DNA from 3 places in the Mesorhizobium sp. M0296 genome. Region 1 is predicted to be linked to each of the others. Evidence: predicted binding sites of a transcription regulator. Region 1 holds the regulator's gene; each other region holds the start of a gene.

Region 1 (2,199 bases):
ACAGGTCGCCATTCGGAGCGACGCGCACGACACGTGGATTGACGATGCCGGATGCGATCATTTCAGCCGAAAAGCCCGACGGCAATTCTGGCTTGGCGCTTTCGGGCCGTTCCGCCACGCCGGCGCCGTTCGAAGCGGATTGGGCGGGGTCGGCTGCCGGCATGTCTCGCGGCCCAATCAGGCGTCGGACGCCAGGCCTGTCGGCTTGCCAATCGCCAAACGCGGCTTCGCCTTTGAGCACATTCTGGTCCGCCTGCTGGGCGGCTGCCGGTGTCGCAACAAGGAGGGCAGCGGCAACGGCCGCAAAGCCGCCAGATCGGATCATCAACGTCCTCCGGGATTCGCCTCGAACAGGGCAAACGGCATCAGGTATTGATCGTTCCAAGCGGCCGTCCAGCACACGAGGATTTGAAGCCGAACCCGTTCAGTTGCCAGAGGCGTAAAAGTCGTCGTCGAGGCGCTTTTCCAGCGCGACCAGATCGGCCGGCAGCGGCAAACCCATCGCCCGCATCTCTTGCAGCTTCTCGCGCAATTGCTCTTGCACCTCGTGCTGATCCTCTGGCTGGTTGATCATTTCTTCGAGCAGCAGACTGATCTGGGCCTTGAACGATTCCAGCGCCATTCTTTTCTCCTCCTTGCGGCAGGCCCGCGGCGGCTCCTAGCTCAGCATGCGCGAAATCAGCTGCGCGGTATAGTCGACCATCGGTACTATGCGCGCATAATTCAGCCGCGTCGGCCCGATGACGCCGAGCGCACCGACGACGCGCGCGTCCTTGTCGCGATAGGGTGCCACCACCAGCGAGGAGCCAGACAGCGAAAACAGCTTGTTTTCCGAACCGATGAATATGCGCACGCCTGGGCCTGCCTCGGCGAGGTCGAGAAGCTGGATCAGCCCATCCTGCGTCTCCAGATCCTCAAACAGATGCCGCAGCAATTCTATGTCGGCCTGGGCAGTGACGTTTTCCAGGAGATTGGCGCGGCCGCGCACGATAAGCCGCCCAGGCACGCCGCTTTCAGCGCCTGCCCAGACCGCCAGGCCCTTCTCGACCAGATCCTGCGACAGCGTGTCGAGGGCTGCCCTGGTCTCTTCCTTGATGCGGGCGATCTCGACCCGCGCCTCGGCCAGGGTGCGACCGCGGATATGGGCGTTGAGGAAGTTGGAGGCTTCGTGCAATTGCGAGATGGTGATGCCGGCGGGCAGATCGATGACGCGATTTTCGACGTCGCCGTTCTGCGAGACCAGCACGGCCAGCGCCTTGGTCGGCTCGAGCTGGATGAATTCGATGTGCTTAAGCGCCACCTCATTCTTGGCGGCGAGCACGAGGCCGGCGCCGCGCGACATGCCGGACAGCATCTGGCTGGCCTCGGTCAGCATATGCTCCAGCGTCGCGCCCGAGCCGGAGGCGCGCACCTGGGCCTCGATGGTGCGGCGCTCCTCGTCGGAGAGGTCACCAAGTTCCATGAAAGCATCGACGAAGAAGCGCAGGCCTGCCTGAGTCGGCAGCCGGCCAGCCGAAATGTGCGGCGCATAGATCAGGCCGAGATGCTCAAGGTCGCTCATCACGTTGCGGATGGTGGCCGGCGACAGCGACGACGGCAGGATGCGCGACAGGCTGCGCGAACCGACCGGCTCGCCATCCCTCAAATAGGAATCGACGATGCGCCGGAAGATGTCGCGCGAACGCATGTCGAGCGATTGAAGCGCGGGCGATTGCAGCGCGTGCGACGGGAGCACGTGCGACTGCAAACCGGGATCGACTGCCTTTGTCATTTCGAGCCAAAAACCTCCGCCCCGAAGATATAGACTTCCGCGGTGTCGGCGCAACCGGTCCATTTTCCTTTGCGCCTCACGCCCCGTGCGGCTACAAGCCGGCCAAGATTCCCCGGCCAAGATTCCGAAGAAAGAAAGAAGCCTGAATGCGCCCTTCCAAACGCCAATTCGACGAAATGCGCCCCATCTCCTTCGAGCGCGGCGTCTCCAAGCATGCGGAAGGCTCGTGCCTGGTGAAGTTCGGCGACACGCATGTGCTGTGTACGGCCAGCCTGGAGGAAAAGGTGCCGGGCTGGATGCGCAACTCCGGCAAGGGCTGGGTGACGGCGGAATACGGCATGCTGCCGCGTTCGACCGGCGAGCGCATGCGCCGCGAGGCTTCGGCCGGCAAACAAGGCGGCCGCACGCTGGAAATCCAGCGGCTGATC
Region 2 (2,199 bases), on a different contig from region 1:
GCACCACGGCCTCGAGGATCGGCAGCATGGCCTGCAGATTGCCGAGTTTCTTCTCGTGCAGGAGTATGTACGGATCCTCCAGTTCCACGCGCATCTTCTCTGGGTTGGTAACGAAGTAGGGAGAGAGATAGCCGCGATCGAACTGCATGCCCTCGACCACCTCGAGTTCAGTCTCGGCCGTCTTGGCTTCCTCGACTGTGATTACACCTTCATTGCCAACCTTCTTCATCGCCTCGGCGATCATCGCACCGACGGACGCGTCGCCATTGGCGGCAATCGTGCCGACTTGGGCGATCTCCTCCGATGATTTCACCTTTTTGGACCGGGCCTGGATGTCCTTCACGACGGCGGCTACGGCAAGGTCGATGCCGCGCTTCAAATCCATCGGGTTCATGCCGGCGGCAACAAGCTTTGCACCTTCGCGAAGAATGGAGGCGGCAAGCACAGTTGCGGTCGTGGTGCCGTCCCCGGCCAGGTCATTGGTCTTCGAGGCCACTTCGCGCACCATTTGCGCGCCCATATTCTCGAACTTGTCGGAAAGCTCGATCTCCTTGGCGACGGTGACGCCGTCCTTGGTGATGCGCGGCGGGCCATAGGCCTTGTCGATGATGACATTGCGGCCCTTGGGACCGAGCGTTACCTTGACGGCGTTGTTCAGGATTTCGACCCCGCGCAGCATGCGGTCACGAGCGTCGGTTGCGAATTTGATTTCCTTGGCAGACATGATTTTTCGTCCAGTTCAGTCTTGAAATGAGGAGAGCGGGAAAATCGCTCGGTCAGGCAGCTTTCTTGGCCGCTTTGGCCTTGTCGATGATGCCCATGATGTCGGTCTCCTTCATGATAAGGAGATCTTCGCCGTCGATCTTGACCTCGGTTCCCGACCATTTGCCGAACATGACGGCGTCGCCAGCCCTCACGTCGAGAGGGATCAGCTTGCCGCTTTCGTCGCGCGAGCCCGGACCGACGGCAATCACCTCGCCTTCCTGCGGCTTTTCCTTGGCATTGTCGGGAATGATGATCCCGCCCTTGGATTTGATATCGCCTTCGGCGCGTCGGATGACGACGCGGTCGTGAAGTGGCCGGAATTTCATTGGGATTCTTTCTGCGGCCGGCGCATAGGTGGGCCGCGCCTTTGTATTAGGCCCTTTGGCACTCGAATGATAGGAGTGCCAAAAATAAAACCTGATAGCCTGGAAACAGGAAAATATAAATTGGTGGCTGTCTAATTATTTCCGTGTAAAGGTAGTTGGCTTAGCCTCTCCTTTTGCCGTTACGCGAAAGTACCCAAATTTAAAAGTGCTCGCGCCTTGTTCGCAGCTCGATTGAGGAGCATATATAGAGTGCGTTGATTTTGGCCGATTGGCTTTCGCGGTGTCAGAGACCTAGACCCGCCATACACCCCGAATCTCGACAGTGAATGCATACCGCCGATCCGGCGCGCACTTCGCTCTGTTCGATCTGGATTGGACCCTGGCGCTGACCACGGATGTACTGGCAGCATCGGGGTCGTCCGGTTCGAGCGGGAATGATGCAGGAGGCGCATCCGCGTGCTCCTGCGGAGGCCTGCAATATGACCAGCCGCACCACGCAAACTGTCGTTCACTTTTCATCGGATTTCCGCTTGCCGGGTTTTGACGCGCCGCAACCGGCGGGAGACTACCGCGTCGACCACGACGAGGAGCTGGTAGAGGGCACCTCCCGGCTTGCCTGGCGACGAGTCGGCGCTTTCATGCACCTGCCGGCGGTCGCCACGCAGGCTCCGACGCAGCAGATGGTGCCGATCAATCCAGCGGACCTGGAAGCCGCCCTCGCAAAGGACCTTGAACAATCATGATGGCACCATCCCGCCGTGCAACCCCGCGCGACGCTGCAAAACATCTTTTTTCGATTGGGCAGTGCGTCCGGCTGAAGGGCGGGTTCCAAACGTCGCCCAAGCTTGGGGATATATACCGGATCACCGCAACGCTACCTCCGCGCGACAACTCGTTTCAATACCGCCTTCGCAATGACGACGAGCGCCATGAACGGGTTGCGACCCAAGACCGCTTGGAACCGCTAGGCCCGGATCAACCGGATGGCGCAACACTCATAAAAAGGACGTTCGGCAATGGCCAAGGGACAGAAACGCAGCAGCCGCGAGATCAGAAAGCCGAAACAGGTGAAAGCACCGCCGAAACCTGAAGGCGCATTCGGCGCGCA
Region 3 (2,199 bases), on a different contig from region 1:
CGGGCTACTCCAGCACAGACTCTGCCCGTCGATCACCTCGATCGGCACGGACTCCAGACCGACATCGTCGAACAGCCGCGCATTTGACCGCGTTCGCCAAATTAATGGCCGGATCTTTGCGAAGCCTCCGCATTTTCGTGGGGGAAGCCCTCCCAGCATCATCGTGATTGGACTTCACGATCGGTTGGAGTCACGCTGGCCGCAGGCATAAGAAGGATATGGGTGGACCAACTATCGTCCGAATAGGAGGCCAAAATGAAACACCAGACGATCGAGCAACTGCAGATCGTCGCCGAGATCGATCAGGCCTACCCGCGCCAGGCCATGTCGCGCAGCGAGCGTCTTGAACACTGGGCGGAGCTCCTTGAACGGAACCCTGACCGGCGCCTCTCGACGCTGCACCAGACCGAGTATCAGCCGGTTAGAGCACGCGGGGCCATGCGCGGCGACGGCTCGCCGATCTCAGTCGCTTTCGAGGATCCTGTCCTCCGCGCCGCCGGGTTGGAAAACGACAACTACGGCGAAGCGAAGCGGTTCTTCGAACTGACCGACAGGCAATTGCATGAGATCATCTGCTATTGCCATTTCGGCGCGACGGTGACCGCCGCAACGGCCGCCCGTCACATCCGTGCGGCGATTGCCGGGAGACAGCCCGGCATGTTCGCTCGGATGCGTGAGGCGTTCGTCGGATAAAGCCAGCGCCGTTTCGCAGCATCATTTTTGAAGCGGCTCGCATGGAAAGCCGCCGCCGTAGCGCAGGCAACCGCTCCCCACGCGGGGAGGCTGCGTTGCATGAGGGGGTGCGGCTTTCCGCAGGAGCACGCCGACGCCCCTCCTGCATCTTTTCCATCCGAACCGGAAAGATCCCAATGCTGCCAGTACATCCGTGGTCAGCGCCGTGGTTCAAAGGCTCGAACAGAGCGACATGCGCGCCGGATAAGCGCTATACATTCGCCGTCGAAAATTCGGTGCTTCATGGTTGGTCGAAGGTCGCGGACCTATGTCGATCGGGACCGGGAAAGCCAAATCGTGCCAAATTTTCGCGAACTGTATATAAACATTCAATCAAGGCTCAATAGGTTTGGTGCGTAATTGCGGGTTAATATAGTCTGTTGTCGGCAAAAGTAAGAGGGATGAATTACAATAAAATTGCTTATGGCTCCGCCTTTCGGACGGCCAAAAGCGCCGGTAACAACGACTGATTTACATTTCAAATATTTTCGGTTGAGGAATTAAAAATTTGGCACTCCTATCATTCGAGTGCCAAAGGGGCTATGTTAAGTGTTGCAGTCGCTCTATGTGCGGCGGCAGAAAGAACCCCAATGAAATTCCGACCACTCCACGACCGCGTCGTCATTCGGCGCGCGGAAGGCGATACCAAATCCAAGGGCGGGATCATTATTCCCGACACCGCCAAGGAAAAGCCTCAGGAAGGCGAAGTGATCGCCGTCGGCCCGGGCTCGCGTAACGAGAGCGGCAAGCTGATCCCGCTCGACGTCAAGGCCGGCGATCTCATCCTGTTCGGCAAATGGTCCGGCACCGAGGTCAAGATCGATGGCGAGGACCTCCTGATCATGAAGGAGAGCGACATTTTGGGCATCGTCGAGAAGACCAAAGCGGCCAAGAAAGCCGCCTGACCGGGCGATTTCCGATCCCGCAATTTCAAGACTGAACTGGACGTAAAATCATGTCTGCCAAGGAAATCAAATTCGCTACCGATGCCCGCAACCGGATGCTTCGCGGCGTCGAAATTCTGAACAACGCCGTCAAGGTGACGCTCGGCCCCAAAGGCCGCAATGTCGTCATCGACAAGGCCTATGGCGCGCCGCGCATCACCAAGGATGGTGTCGCCGTCGCCAAGGAAATCGAGCTTGCCGACAAGTTCGAGAACATGGGCGCCCAGATGGTGCGCGAAGTGGCCTCGAAGACCAACGACCTTGCCGGCGACGGCACGACGACAGCCACGGTGCTGGCCGCTTCCATCCTGCGCGAAGGTGCCAAATTCGTTGCCGCGGGCATGAACCCAATGGATCTCAAGCGCGGCATCGACCTTGCTGTGGCTGCTGTGGTGAAGGACATTCAAACCAGGGCCAGGAAAGTCAAATCTTCGGACGAGATCGCCCAGGTTGGTACGATCGCCGCCAATGGCGACGCGTCGGTCGGCGCCATGATCGCCAAGGCGATGAACAAGGTCGGCAA

What was found. The regulator HrcA, encoded in region 1, represses chaperone genes, less so after heat shock. The targets are predictions, from matches to a motif close to GTTAGCACTCNCNNNNNGNGAGTGCTAAC.
Region 2: NKI97_RS32430 (co-chaperone GroES) is a predicted target of HrcA. The motif match lies at 1,146-1,174, and genes of this name have one in related genera.
Region 3: groES (co-chaperone GroES) is a predicted target of HrcA. The motif match lies at 1,240-1,268, and genes of this name have one in related genera.

Annotation. Positions count from the first base shown of each region.
Region 1 covers NZ_JAMYRZ010000011.1:60,282-62,480, reverse strand. The annotation lists gene NKI97_RS13250 (PQQ-dependent sugar dehydrogenase) at 1-325, opposite strand, end outside; gene NKI97_RS13245 (hypothetical protein) at 425-622, opposite strand; gene hrcA (heat-inducible transcriptional repressor HrcA) at 659-1,771, opposite strand; gene rph (ribonuclease PH) at 1,918-2,199, shown strand, end outside.
Region 2 covers NZ_JAMYRZ010000058.1:8,781-10,979, forward strand. The annotation lists gene groL (chaperonin GroEL) at 1-724, opposite strand, end outside; gene NKI97_RS32430 (co-chaperone GroES) at 777-1,091, opposite strand; gene NKI97_RS32435 (hypothetical protein) at 1,571-1,834, shown strand; gene NKI97_RS32440 (hypothetical protein) at 1,831-2,181, shown strand.
Region 3 covers NZ_JAMYRZ010000010.1:28,155-30,353, forward strand. The annotation lists gene NKI97_RS12080 (hypothetical protein) at 256-693, shown strand; gene groES (co-chaperone GroES) at 1,323-1,637, shown strand; gene groL (chaperonin GroEL) at 1,688-2,199, shown strand, end outside.